Regions from separate parts of the Neobacillus sp. B4I6 genome, predicted to be linked through region 4. Evidence: riboswitches for the same ligand, from Rfam matches in the RefSeq annotation. Region 4 holds a riboswitch; each other region holds the start of a gene.
What was found. Region 4 has a riboswitch for cobalamin ahead of QF028_RS11015 (ribonucleoside-diphosphate reductase subunit alpha). Riboswitches for the same ligand answer to the same signal wherever they lie in the genome.

Region 1 (3,341 bases), 940 kb from region 4:
TAAATTATAGTTTGGAAAAGTCCAATCTTAAAGGGTTTGTCATTTTGAAAGGAGAGATGTTGCGTGTTTAATACGATTAACGAAGCTCTTGCTGATTTAAAAGAAGGAAAGGTTGTTATTGTCTGCGATGATGAAAACAGGGAAAATGAAGGGGACTTTATTTCTCTTGCTGAAAAAGCAACCCCGGAGGTCATAAATCTTATGGCCACTCACGGAAGAGGTCTAATCTGTGTTCCTATTGACGAGGCATTAGCTCAAAAGCTCGACTTACATCCAATGGTTTCCAAGAACACGGATCCACATCGAACAGCTTTTACCGTAAGCATTGACCATAAATTTTCTACAACTGGAATTTCTGCATTTGAACGATCAGCAACGGTGTTGAGTATGGTTGACCCGGAATCAAAAGCATCCGATTTTTTAAGACCAGGGCATATGTTTCCGTTGATTGCTAAAAAAGACGGAGTCTTGAGCAGAACGGGGCATACAGAAGCAGCTGTAGACCTTGCAATTTTATGCGGTGCCAAGCCTGCTGGTGTCATTTGTGAAATCATGAATGACGATGGCACGATGGCACGTGTCCCACAGCTGCGCAAAATTGCTGATAAGCTAAACATTAAAATGATTACGATTAAAGATTTAGTAGAATACCGAAGCAACAAGGAAAATTTAGTTAAGCGGGAAGTTTAAAACAAATTTAGGAGGCATACTCATGGGTAATATTTTTGAAGGAAATTTAGTTGGCTCAGGATTAAAAGTTGGAATCGTGGTTGGACGTTTTAATGAATTCATTACAAGTAAACTATTAGGCGGTGCACAGGATGCACTTAAAAGACATGGCGTCAGTGAGACAGACGTAGATATTGCCTGGGTACCAGGTGCATTTGAAATTTCATTAATCGCCCAAAAAATGGCTAATAGCAAAAAATATGATGCTGTTATCACGCTTGGTACGGTCATTCGCGGCTCTACTCCACATTTTGACTTTGTTTGTAATGAAGTGGCAAAAGGTGTTTCCGCAATCAATTTAAGTAGTGGCATTCCTGTTATTTTTGGAGTACTAACCACAGATTCTATTGAACAAGCTATTGAGCGTGCTGGGACAAAGGCTGGTAATAAGGGATGGGATGCCGCTTCGGCTGCAATTGAAATGGCCAATTTGTGCAGAACGATTGAACTTTAAAATTATTGCAAAAATACATGTACAATTCATTTCATCTTTTCTATAATGAATTTAACAAAAAATATTTTTTATAATTAGGTGCTAAAATCTTATTGTAAGATTTTCGGCTTAAAAGAGAAGTTTGGTATAAGCCAACGCGGTCCCGCCACTGTAAATGAGAGCAACCTATATGGTGCCACTGTCGACTAAGATGGGAAGGCATAGGAAGCGATGATCATGAGCCAGGAAACCTGCCTAATTCTTGTGCGCCAATAAACCTACGAGGATGGGACGGTGTTGAAGGCTAGACTCCCTTTACTTATTGCTAGTAACCTGAATCTAATCATACCAACATCTCCATTACATAGTGGAGATGTTTTTTGTTTTTATCCAAGCCATTTTGTTTTTGCACAAGAAGATTTATTTTTTGTTACATAATTTTTATTAACTGAAAGTAGGGAGAAAAATGAAGAAGTTGTATTCATTGCTGTTAGTAGTATTATTGACAGTAGGAGTTTTAGCAGGTTGTGCTGAAAAGAAAGATCAAGTTAACGAAGAGAATAAGTCAAGCGTAGAGAAGAAAACAGCGGAAATTACCTATCCAGTTACACTTACTGATGCTACCAAAACTAAAGTTATCATCGAAAAGAAACCTGAAAAAATTGTTTCACTAATTCCAAGTAATACAGAAATTGCGTTTGCCTTAGGTCTTGACAAAGAAGTGGTGGGCGTGTCTGATTTCGATAATTATCCGGAAGCAGCGACGAAAAAAGAAAAAATCGGCGGGCAGGAAATAAACTTAGAAAAAATCATTTCCTTAAAACCAGATTTAGTACTAGCACATGCATCGTCCGCACATAATTCTAAAGCAGGGCTTCAGCAGCTTAAAGATGCTGGAATTACCGTTTTAGTTGTTAATGATGCGCAAAATTTTGACCAAGTTTATGATTCGATTGATATGATTGGGAAAGCTACCGGTGAAACAGCGAAAGCCAATGAGATGATTACAGGAATGAAGAATAAATTGGCCGATATTAAAGCAAAGGCTGGAGAAATAAAAGAAAAGAAAAAGGTATTAGTTGAAGTTTCGCCCGCTCCAGAAATTTATACACCTGGTAAGAATACCTTTATGGATCAAATGCTTAGTATAATCAATGCAGAAAACATCGCAAATGATCAAGAAGGCTGGATTAAAATTGATCAAGAGGCGATGATTAAACGCAATCCTGATGTAATTCTGACTACCTATGGATACTACGTCAAAAATCCAGCGGAACAAGTTTTAACTAGAAAGGGCTGGGAAACAGTCAACGCTGTAAAAAATAAGCATGTAGTCGATGTCGATTCTGGTCGCGTGACTCGCTCAGGCCCTCGGATCGTTGAAGGAGTAGAAGATCTTGCGAAGGCTGTCTATCCTGAAATTTTTAAATAAAAAGTATTTTTCCTATATGATAGCTGGAATTTTCCTATTCCTATCTATTTTATTAGGTATTTCAATTGGAACAGTTTCGGTTCCAATCTTAACCATTATTAAGATTATCAGTGCGAAAGTATTTGGGGTTATTTCATTGGGGACAATTGACCCTATGTATTCGAGTATTGTCCTAAACATTCGCTTACCTAGAGTGATTTTATCAGGTCTTGTCGGGGCTTCTCTTGCAATTGCAGGGGCAGCCTTTCAAGGACTGTTAAGAAACCCGTTAGCAGATCCTTATACATTGGGTGTATCCTCCGGGGCATCTGTTGGAGCGGTGTTGACACTGTTTTTCCACCTATCAATTCCTTTTATTGGTTCCTTCACATTACCATTGCTAAGTATTCTATTTTCCATTTTAACCATCTTTTTAGTCCTTACTTTCGCCAGTAAAATAGAGCGCTCGATGAGAGTGGAAACGATTATATTAACGGGGATAATTTTTAGTTCCTTTTTAGGAGCAATTATTTCTTTGATGATTGCACTGACTGGGGATGAGCTGCGGCAAATTATCGGCTGGCTATTAGGAAGTGTATCGATGAGAGGATGGGTGTACATAAAGATCATTTTGCCATTTTTTATCATTGGCTCAGGCCTGCTGATTTTTAATGCAAAGGAACTAAACGCCATGTCGTTTGGGGAAGAGCGGGCACAGCATTTAGGGGTCAATGTTCAAAAAAGAAAGCTAATTATTTTAACAGCTGG
Region 2 (3,341 bases), 3.0 Mb from region 4:
CGACAAAACCAATCCATGTATCCTATTTAATATTACTAATCTTCCTCTGTCGTTGGTCGTCTAATTAAAAAGATAAGAGAGATTCGTTTTAAAGTAGTATTTGAATGTCCTGGCTGTCCATGTGAGCAAGTTACTTTATAGGAATAAGCATATGGACTAGAAAAAAATCGTAAAGATCATTGCCATGATTCGGTGGGACTTTTTTCGAAATCCTGATGCTTTCTTGTGGCGTAAGTACCCAGCAAACAAAGTGACCAAAAGAAAGATAAAGGATGTATAACCCAGCAACATCTTGATATGACCAAAACCAATGACAGGTCCTATTTTAAAAAGATTAATCCAAGAGTGCCCGATAATAAGAAGGGTGGACGTTATGTATCAGTCGTAGATCGTGCAATAAATGGCAAGAATATCAAACAGGAACTAATAAGTAAAATTATTTCATTTTTATAAAAATTGAATATATTCCAACAATTATCCTATAATAAAGAGGAAATATATTAGGCTTTGGCTCAAATTGAAAAGTTGGCTTCATCCTTAGTTTTGCTATCATAAGATGAAGCATCATAACTTCAAGATATACATAAGTGCTAACTTGCTAGAAGCGAATATAATTACTTTTTTAATTAGGAGGCAATCATGGGAAGATTAGTTCATTTCGAAATTCATGTCAATGACATGGAACGGGCAAAGAAGTTTTATGGAGAGGTATTCGGATGGTCATTTCAAGATTGGAGTGAGTATGCAGGAATGCCTTACTTTGGAGCAGTGACTGGCGAAGAGAATGAACCTGGGATCAATGGTGCTTTGATGCAGCGGCAAAGTGCTCCACCGGAAGCAAACCAAGCTTTGAATGCATTTGCTTGTACAATGGGAGTGGAAAATTACGATGTAACGGAAGCTATAATTATTGAGAATGGCGGCAAGGTCGCAATGGCCAAATATGCCCTGCCTGGAATGGCGTGGCAAGGATACTATATTGATACCGAAGGTAATATATTCGGAATTCATCAACCCGATGCGAATGCAAAATAGAACCCATGATATGTGATATCAGAGATTGCTAAGGTGAGCGAGAGAACTCTCATCATGCTGACTACTTTTCAGAAAATTATGTACTTCAAATTATTAATATGCTATAGTTAGTGAAAATTACATATCGTGTAAGAATTGGTGCCAAGCTAAGGCTTGGCTTAATAGGGAAGAACGGTGTAATTCCGTCGCTGTCCCGCAACTGTAAATCGGAGTGAATCACAAATACCACTGTCAAATGATGGGAAGGTGTGAGGAGCCATGATGATAAGCCAGGAGACCTGCCAATTTCCAGTACACACCAAATACCTACGTGGAAATAGGTGGTGACATTCATTTGTACGACAAACGAGTTATGAGTAGCTATGTTTATTCTTGTTTTTTAGCAAAACTTAAACTTGATTGTAGAGCCATTTCCATTTTGTGGAGATGGCTTTTTTGTATTTGGGAATTTGTAATCTAAAAAAGGAGGAATGAAAAATGAATTTAGTAAGTACTGCTATTGGATACCCGTACATTGGTGATAATCGGGAGTGGAAACGTTGTGTAGAATCTTTTTGGAAGGGTGCGTTATCAGAGGAGCAATTTATTTTAGAGATGAAAACGACTCGCTTGAATAATTTGAAGCGCCAGCAATCATTAGGCTTAGAGTTACTAACAGTTGGGGATTTTACCATTTATGACCGTATGCTTGACCATGCGGCAATGTTTGGATTGATTCCAAATCGTTATAAGTGGACAGGTGATGAAGTAGATCTTACCACGTATTACGAAATGGCCCGTGGGGCAAGCCATGTTGTGGCTTGTGAGATGACAAAGTGGTTTAATACCAACTATCACTACATCGTGCCCGAGTATGAAGGCAAGTCATTACAATTAACCAAGAACTACATTTTAGATTATTTTGTAGAAGCCAAAGAGGAATTAGGTCTTATTACAAAGCCTACAATGATCGGTCCTTTTACTTTTGTTAGCTTAGCCAAAGGATACGATGCCAAATCGAAAGCATTGTTTATTTTGAAACTTTTACCGCTATATGCACAAGTATTCCAGCAGCTTGTAGATGCTGGGGCACAGTGGATTCAAGTGGAAGAACCAGCACTAACCCTTTCACTAACAGCAGATGATGTAAAACTAGTGCAAGAAATTTACAAACAGTTAGCAGAAGAAGTACCGGCTGCACAAATCATGTTACAAACCTATTTTGAAGGACTATCAGCGTATGAAGAGCTGTCTCAATTACCTGTTGAAGGGATTGGTCTTGATTTCATACATGGTGCCGAAGAGAATATGGCTTCACTTCGAAAACACGGGTTCCCACAGGATAAAGTATTAGGAATTGGTATAGTAAATGGACGGGATATTTGGCGGGCAAATTTGGCTGAAAAAGCATTCAATATAAAAGCTGTTTTATTATTAAGCGGTGTAAAAGAAGCTTGGATTCAGTCTTCATGTAGTTTACAGCATGTACCTGTGACGACGAAGGCAGAAACAAAGCTGGATGCCATACTGACAAATGCTTTGTCATTTGCCGATGAGAAAATAATTGAGTTATCACATATCGCATCTTACGTACGTGACGAGGCTTGGACAGGAAATAAGAGCGTGTCACAAAGTATGATAGCAACTGAAGCATTAGCCCAGCATAAGGCAAGGAAAAATGCACGTGTGAAAGAGCTAGTATTACAAGTAACACAAGAGCATTTTGCACGTTCAATGACGTTTAAAGAACGCCAGCCTTTGCAGAAAAAGGCATTAGATTTACCAGATTATCCAACCACAACGATTGGCAGCTTCCCTCAGTCAGATCAAGTAAAACGGACACGTACAGCATGGCGTAAAAAGGAAATTACAGACGCTGAGTATGCATCGTTTCTAAAAAGTGAAACAGCCCGTTGGATTCAAATTCAAGAAGAAATAGGACTGGATGTTTTAGTTCATGGTGAATTTGAGCGGACGGATATGGTTGAGTACTTTGGAGAAAAGCTAGAAGGTTTTGCCTTTACAGAAAAAGCATGGGTTGTATCCTATGGTTCACGTTGTGTCAAACCACCAATTATTTATGGTGACGTCGAGTGGACAGCCCCAATGACCGTGAAGGAAGTAGAAGCGGCACAGCAATTAACGTCTAAGTATGTGAAAGGGATGTTAACAGGTCCTATCACAATCTTAAATTGGTCTTTTGTCCGCGATGATATTTCACGTGAACAAGTAGCCAACCAACTAGCCTTAGCACTAAGAGAAGAGATTGCATCGTTAGAAGATGCAGGCATTGCCATAATTCAAGTGGATGAACCGGCATTACGTGA
Region 3 (3,341 bases), 590 kb from region 4:
GCCTCATCATGACGCTGGTCCCGAATACCTTGCCGGATCAAAACACGAACATTTCTAACAACAATACCAGCCTCTCTTAATACCTTGACTAATGGCGAGGTTTGAAAAAATTCTTCAATATGCCGGGCAAAACTCAGATCCTCTTCAATAGGATAAAATCTTGCTTCCGACTCCACCCAGAAGGGTAGATTATTGTTAAAAATGTTGCCAATTTCTCCTGCATTTTGTTGAATTAACCGTTCGGGGTGTTCAACGGCAATATCGATAAATAAATTGACAGAAAACCTTCTTCCTCTTGTAGCCGATGGGACTTCTTCCTTGTAGGTGATGGTTTGCTGCTGCATATTGACTGTATAAACCCTTTTATATTTGCCAATCCGCAATTCACTACGTGACAAACGCTCTCCATTTTTAACTGCATAGTATTCATTGTGATTATTAACATAAACAAAGGCATAGGTCATAGACGACGCCGGCGGCTTTTCCAAAAAACTAAATTTCACGTCTTTAACATCTTCAATAAATTGCATTAGGTTATTCCCTCCAGGTTAACTATTTTCATTGAGAGATCACTTACCCTTGTCTACATTCTATGCAGACAATCGGAAGAAAAGCCCCCAAATCTTTGTAGAAAATGGGGATTGAGGGAGTAACGTATGCTGGCCGTGAATTAATGGATACCTTTGAATATTATTTACGACATGCTTTTGAACACCCATGTAGACAGGATCTTGGAATGCTCCTGTGGATTTGTACATAAATCTATATGGAGAATCATAAGACAGGTGGGTTGCAGATGGACACCAATGATTTTAATAAAGAGCTGCATTAAAGGCTCCTATTAATGGGTGGGTGAATCCCTTGTCTGGTTTATACCCGATTCCTTTCACCACGATTAATAATAACTAATAGGGCATTAATACAGGGAATGGGAATAAAGAAGTTGTTGTAGGTATCCAGCAATCCGATAGCTATGCCGCCCCCCTAAAATAATATAAGGGAATTTAAAAAGCACTTGATATATTCTATTTGTTAGACTAGTATAATTATTATCTCTTAAAATTACATATGAATTTGTTAACAATTGGTTAAGATGCCTTAGGGCTTAATTGGGAATCTGGTGAAAGGCCAGAACTGCCCCCGCAACTGTAAGTGTGGACGAAATAGACAAACCACTGGATCGTTTATTTATTGACGATTCGGGAAGGGTCTAAAGTAGGAAGATACACAAGTCAGGAGACCTGTCTTAGCTTTTTTAGTTTCGATTTCTTCGGGGGTTGAGAAGATGGAACGTTTGGACAAAAAGGATTATTTATTAACTTTCTTTGTGCTGACGTTTTATCCGTTCAACTAATGTTGAACGGATTTTTTCGTTTTGATGATTCTAAATCATTTTTAATTCTCATAGTTTAGCTTTAGAAGGAACAAGCCTTTTTAACAATTGAATAGATTAGGATAGGTGCACGAATATGTGCTTAATTGGGAAGTACGGTTTAAATCCGTCACGGTACCCGCCACTGTATGGGGAGTTCATTGCAAATGTCACTGAAGGAATTCGGGAAGACGCAATGGATGATGAACCTAAGTCAGGAGACCTGCCTTTACCTAATAATCTCAATCAACCTACGGGAACATAGGTAGAAGTGCTGAACATACACCGCTATTTTTTTGTGTGTATATATTCTGCACCCCTATGTCCATAGGGGTGCTTTTTTTACGTAAAAAACGAAAAGGAGAGTGTGACATGACTACTTGGAATTTACAAGGGACGAAACACCATGTTTTCATTTGCAACGGCAGCAGCTGTATGAGAAAGGGTGGGGAGGAAGCGACCCAAGCGATTCGGAATGAAATCACCAATTTAAACTTAGATTCACTCATACATACAACAAGAACGAGATGCAATGGGAGATGTAAGGACGCTCCCGTTGCCATCGTCTATCCTTCAGGGACTTGGTATAAAAACGTAACCCCAGAAGTGGGAACTACGATTGTAAAGCGTCATCTAGCGGAAGGTCATTGCCTTCAGGAGCATGCGATCTATCAATATTCCGAAGAAGGATTCATACAGCCAGAAGGGTCGGAATGCATCGCAGGAGCACAAAAAGCTGTTAAAGAAAAGATTTAACAGCGGATAGTAGCTGGATTCTAGTTTGAAATTTTGGAAGGTGGCGTAATAGTGTGAAAGGAAAATTATTGGTTATTGGTTTTGGCCCCGGTGATGAAAAACATATCACCGGACGGGCAAAAGAAGCCATCGAAGAAAGTGATATCATCATCGGCTACAAAACCTACGTTGATTTAATCAAGGGATTAATAGCTGGAAAGCAAATCATCAGCACAGGAATGACAGAAGAAGTGAGCCGGGCCCAGGAGGCAGTGAAACAGGCCGAACTCGGTTACACAGTAGCCGTCATTTCAAGCGGTGATGCCGGTGTATATGGAATGGCAGGACTTGTTTACGAAGTGCTAATCGAAAAAGGCTGGAAAAAAGACTCAGGGGTAGAAGTGGAGGTGGTCCCTGGCATTTCTGCCATCAACTCCTGTGCTGCTTTATTAGGCGCGCCGGTCATGCATGATGCCTGTACAATCAGCTTAAGTGACCATTTGACACCTTGGAGCATAATCGAGAAACGAATCGAAGCGGCCGCTCAAGCTGATTTTGTGATTGCTTTATATAATCCAAAAAGCGGGAGAAGAACACGGCAGATCATGGAAGCTCAAAAAATTCTACTAAAATATCGCTCGCCAGAAACCCCTGTAGGATTGGTAAAGAGTGCTTACCGTGATAGTCAAAAGATCGTCTTAACCAATTTACAAGAGATGCTCGAACATGAAATTGGTATGTTAACCACCGTTTTAATTGGCAACTCTTCCACATTTTTCTACGACGGCTTGATCATCACTCCGCGCGGTTATCAGCGGAAGTATACATTAAATCAGGCAATACAGCCGTTGAAACCGCATCAGCGTCTGCAAAAGGAAGCCGAACCATGGGCACTGGAGCAAATGGAAGATGCAAAACCGGTAAACAAGGAACTAGTCACCCCAACCTCAGTGAAAGAGTCGCCAAGAGAGCTCGCTGAGGAAGCCTTGCAAATGATCCTTGGCGAGAACGATGGACCATCCCAAGGTTTAATGGTGAAGCAAGACTTTCAATCTATTTTTGAGGTAGCGGTCAGCCCTGGTGTCGCTAATAAAAAATTTACTGCGACTCAGATGGTCATTCTTTCCGAAATTGTCGGAGAAGAAGGTGTCATGGAATACACACAAGACCATTTTATGAAGCTGCAAATTTTAACCTCTAAGCCTGATGAGATTGTTGAAAAACTAACGGAGGC
Region 4 (3,341 bases):
CAGTAAATCCCTTTAAGAGCTAGTAGGTGGTGCCATCCAAATGTACCAAGACCCACGGCTCTGTACTTTTTATTTGTAAGTTGAGCCTGTCCAACAGAGATTGTATTTAAATCTATCACGTTATCGAGCATTCGTACTTGGATCCTAATTAAACGCTCTAAAACATCTGCAGGGACTGCTTTTGCCAGATTAATAGACGATAAATTACAAACAACGAAATCACCAGGTTTCCGAATTATCACGATATTGCCCTCTTCATTCTGGTATTCGTTTACAATCGTCGTTGCGGACATATTTTGAGCAATTTCTGTACATAAATTACTGCAGTAAATAGAAGTTCGGCCCTTACCCAATATATGCTTATTCGGGATTTTGCCTGTTTACTTCATCACGATAGAACATGTATGGTGTTCCTGTTTCTAATTGAGCAACCATGATTCGTGTCATAATATCCATGGCACGATATGTTTTACGAGGAAGAAGCGGGTTACCTGCGGCCTCTTCATATTTCTCGGTAAAGAATTTAACATCCGTTTCATCATAAAAATCCTCAAGTCCGAGAAGGTTCCCTTTTTCATCCTTCCAGCCCATAAATTGTTTTACTTGATGGGGACAAAATGTATGCCACTGCCCAATACTTCTTCCATCCTCATCTTTCTCTTCTAATTTTTTCATAAATAGGTCTGGTATGGTGACACCCGTAAAAATGTCATGGGCCTTACGGCGTTCATCCCCATTATTGGTTTTTAAATCGAGAAAACCGTTCATGATATCTTTATGAAATAAATCTAGATAAACCGCAATGGCACCTTGACGTTGACCTAACTGATCAACACTGACAGCTGTATTATTTAACAATTTAATCCATGGCACAATTCCGGAAGAGTTTCCTTTGAATTTCTTAATATCGGAACCAAGGGCACGAACTTTACCATAATAAATCCCTATACCTCCGCCATCCTTGCTTAGCCGAGCAATATCCCAATTATTTAAATAGATGCTATCAAGGGAATCATCTACTGTATCAATAAAGCAGGAGGAAAGCTGACCAAAGCTTTTGCCTGCATTCGCTAAAGTGGGGGTAGCAACCGTCATATATAAATTACTAAGTGCCCAATACGCTTCCTTTACAAGTTGTAAGCGGATGGACTCCTTTTCATCCTTCATAATCGTCATGGCAATAATCATGAACCGCTCCTGCGGGAGTTCATATACATTTCTATTATGATCTTGAGCAAGATAGCGATCCGCCAGTAAAAATAACCCTATGTAATTAAATAATAAATCTTTATCTGGAATTATCTCTTTTGCTAGTTGTTCGATTTCATCTTTACTATATAAGCTAAGTAAATTATGAGAATATATCCCGGTATCAGTCAATTCTTTTATTAATCTATAAAAATCTCCATATTTTAAAGAACGATTATATCCTCGATTTTTTGCTGACTTTCCATATAATTCATTTAGATATAAACGGGCAGCGACAAATGTCCAATTTGGTTGGTCTATTGCAATTTGATTCACAGCATATAATAAAGCTTGGTGATTAGCTTCCCCCTCTGTTTCATCCAGTTTACTAATTTGCTCTTTAAGCTCCGTAGTATCTATCTGATATTTTTCTGAAACTTGATTAATAGATTCTAATACGTAATTAAGTTCTGTTTGAATCTCCTTAGTTATCAATCCATTTCCCCCTATAATAAAAAAATCCGCTCAACGGTAATTGAGCGGATGAAACGATACACTACAAAAGGAATAAAAAAATCCAATGCCTCCTGTCGCCACCGTTCATCTTCTCAATCCCCGAAGAAGTTGAAACATCTTAAGAAAGATAGGTCTCCTGACTCATGCTTCTTCCTACTTTGAACCCTTCCCATATAAGTACCTAATAGATTAGACACTTCTTATACAGTGGTTTGCTCATTTCGTCAGCATTTACAGTTGCGGGGGCAGTTCTGGATTTACACCAGATTCCCTATTAAGCCACAATGGCATCGTCTCTTAAGGCTAACACAATATATAGTTTGATTATTATTTATTGAAACAATATATAGTAAATCAATTAATTTAAATAATAGTATAGTCACCAAAATAATTCAAGTCTATTATTAAATAAAAATGAAACCTATCTGGGCTGACACCTTTTTTTAAAACACCAAGGATGTCACTGAACCCTTTGTATTCTATTTTGAATGCCATAAGTGAACAGTTTTGGCTGGGCTTTACTGAAGTTAACTAATGCATCAAGGTCAACAGGTCCGACTTCTTTATTTTTAGCTTGTGTAAATACAGTAAATCCATCTCCGCCACCAGAAAGAAAAATATTCGCTGTCACAGAATAGGATTTATTAGGATCCATTTCCGTGCCATCTGGAAGCTTGGTGCTCACTACCCTTTGCGCTGCTGGTTTATTTGGATCCCAAGTATAGCTTATGCCAGAAATCTGCAACATGTTCGTTTTTGTTGCTCCCCACTGCTGGTTGAGCAATTCTCGGATTTGCTGTCCCGTCATCGACATTTTGACAAGGTCATTATTAAAGGGCTGTACCGTGTAAATTTCTCCCCAGGTGATATCGCCAGGATCAATATCGGCTCGAATGCCGCCAGGATTCATAAAGGCAAATTCGGTATTCAACGCTTTCCTTTGTGCATCCGCAATGAAATCGCCAAGCACTGACTCACCATTTTCATTTTGCTTGGCCGTCAGACTTTCAGATGAAGAGCCAACAACTTGATTAACTATCGGTTCTATTTTTGTTTCATATCCTTCTATCATTTTCTTTATTTCGGGATCGGGCTCGATTCCTTCTTGAAAGGTAGTTACAATCTCAGCTCTTTTTGAGACAATATCCTTTGTTTTAGGATCTATCTCAAGATCAATATCAGAGAAGGCAGTTCCATAGGAATAGGATTGAACAACTAGTTTATTGTCAATCGTTGCGTTCATATAGGCATGATTATGGCCGCCGAAAATGATATCCACTTCATCGTCGACCCGGTTTGCGATATCGACAAGCTGCCCTGCTGGATTTTCTCCGTTTGGACCTGAAGTGCCTGGGTTATGGGCTAAAACGACAATCGCTTTTACCCCTTGTTTTTTCAATTCCGCTACATTCTGATTAATTGCTTCTACTTCATCCGTGAATTTTAATCCTGCCACACCGCTAGGGACAACAAGCGTTGGAGTCTCAGTAGTTACTACACCGATAAAACCAATGGGCATCCCATTTACTTTGATCACTTTATAAGGAGGCAGAATCGTTTTTCCTGTTTTCTCATTGACCACATTAGCAACAATCCAGAGGAAGTTTGAACCTGCAAAATTGCCTGTTTTCGGATGT

Region 1: another riboswitch for cobalamin. It lies ahead of QF028_RS15675 (ABC transporter substrate-binding protein); the one in region 4 lies ahead of QF028_RS11015 (ribonucleoside-diphosphate reductase subunit alpha).
Region 2: another riboswitch for cobalamin. It lies ahead of metE (5-methyltetrahydropteroyltriglutamate--homocysteine S-methyltransferase); the one in region 4 lies ahead of QF028_RS11015 (ribonucleoside-diphosphate reductase subunit alpha).
Region 3: another riboswitch for cobalamin. It lies ahead of QF028_RS13820 ((2Fe-2S) ferredoxin domain-containing protein); the one in region 4 lies ahead of QF028_RS11015 (ribonucleoside-diphosphate reductase subunit alpha).

Annotation. Positions count from the first base shown of each region.
Region 1 covers NZ_JBNPWB010000002.1:2,749,993-2,753,333, reverse strand. The annotation lists gene ribE (riboflavin synthase) at 1-3, shown strand, start outside; partial or broken gene ribB (3,4-dihydroxy-2-butanone-4-phosphate synthase) at 64-687, shown strand; gene ribH (6,7-dimethyl-8-ribityllumazine synthase) at 713-1,183, shown strand; cobalamin riboswitch at 1,243-1,435, shown strand; gene QF028_RS15675 (ABC transporter substrate-binding protein) at 1,629-2,594, shown strand; gene QF028_RS15670 (FecCD family ABC transporter permease) at 2,560-3,341, shown strand, end outside.
Region 2 covers NZ_JBNPWB010000002.1:4,799,933-4,803,273, reverse strand. The annotation lists gene QF028_RS25895 (VOC family protein) at 640-1,035, shown strand; cobalamin riboswitch at 1,155-1,335, shown strand; gene metE (5-methyltetrahydropteroyltriglutamate--homocysteine S-methyltransferase) at 1,513-3,341, shown strand, end outside.
Region 3 covers NZ_JBNPWB010000002.1:2,393,189-2,396,529, reverse strand. The annotation lists gene QF028_RS13825 (hypothetical protein) at 1-530, opposite strand, end outside; cobalamin riboswitch at 1,075-1,263, shown strand; cobalamin riboswitch at 1,441-1,617, shown strand; gene QF028_RS13820 ((2Fe-2S) ferredoxin domain-containing protein) at 1,745-2,128, shown strand; gene cobJ (precorrin-3B C(17)-methyltransferase) at 2,182-3,341, shown strand, end outside.
Region 4 covers NZ_JBNPWB010000002.1:1,806,495-1,809,835, forward strand. The annotation lists partial or broken gene QF028_RS11015 (ribonucleoside-diphosphate reductase subunit alpha) at 1-1,668, opposite strand, end outside; cobalamin riboswitch at 1,814-2,015, opposite strand; gene QF028_RS11020 (bifunctional metallophosphatase/5'-nucleotidase) at 2,165-3,341, opposite strand, start outside.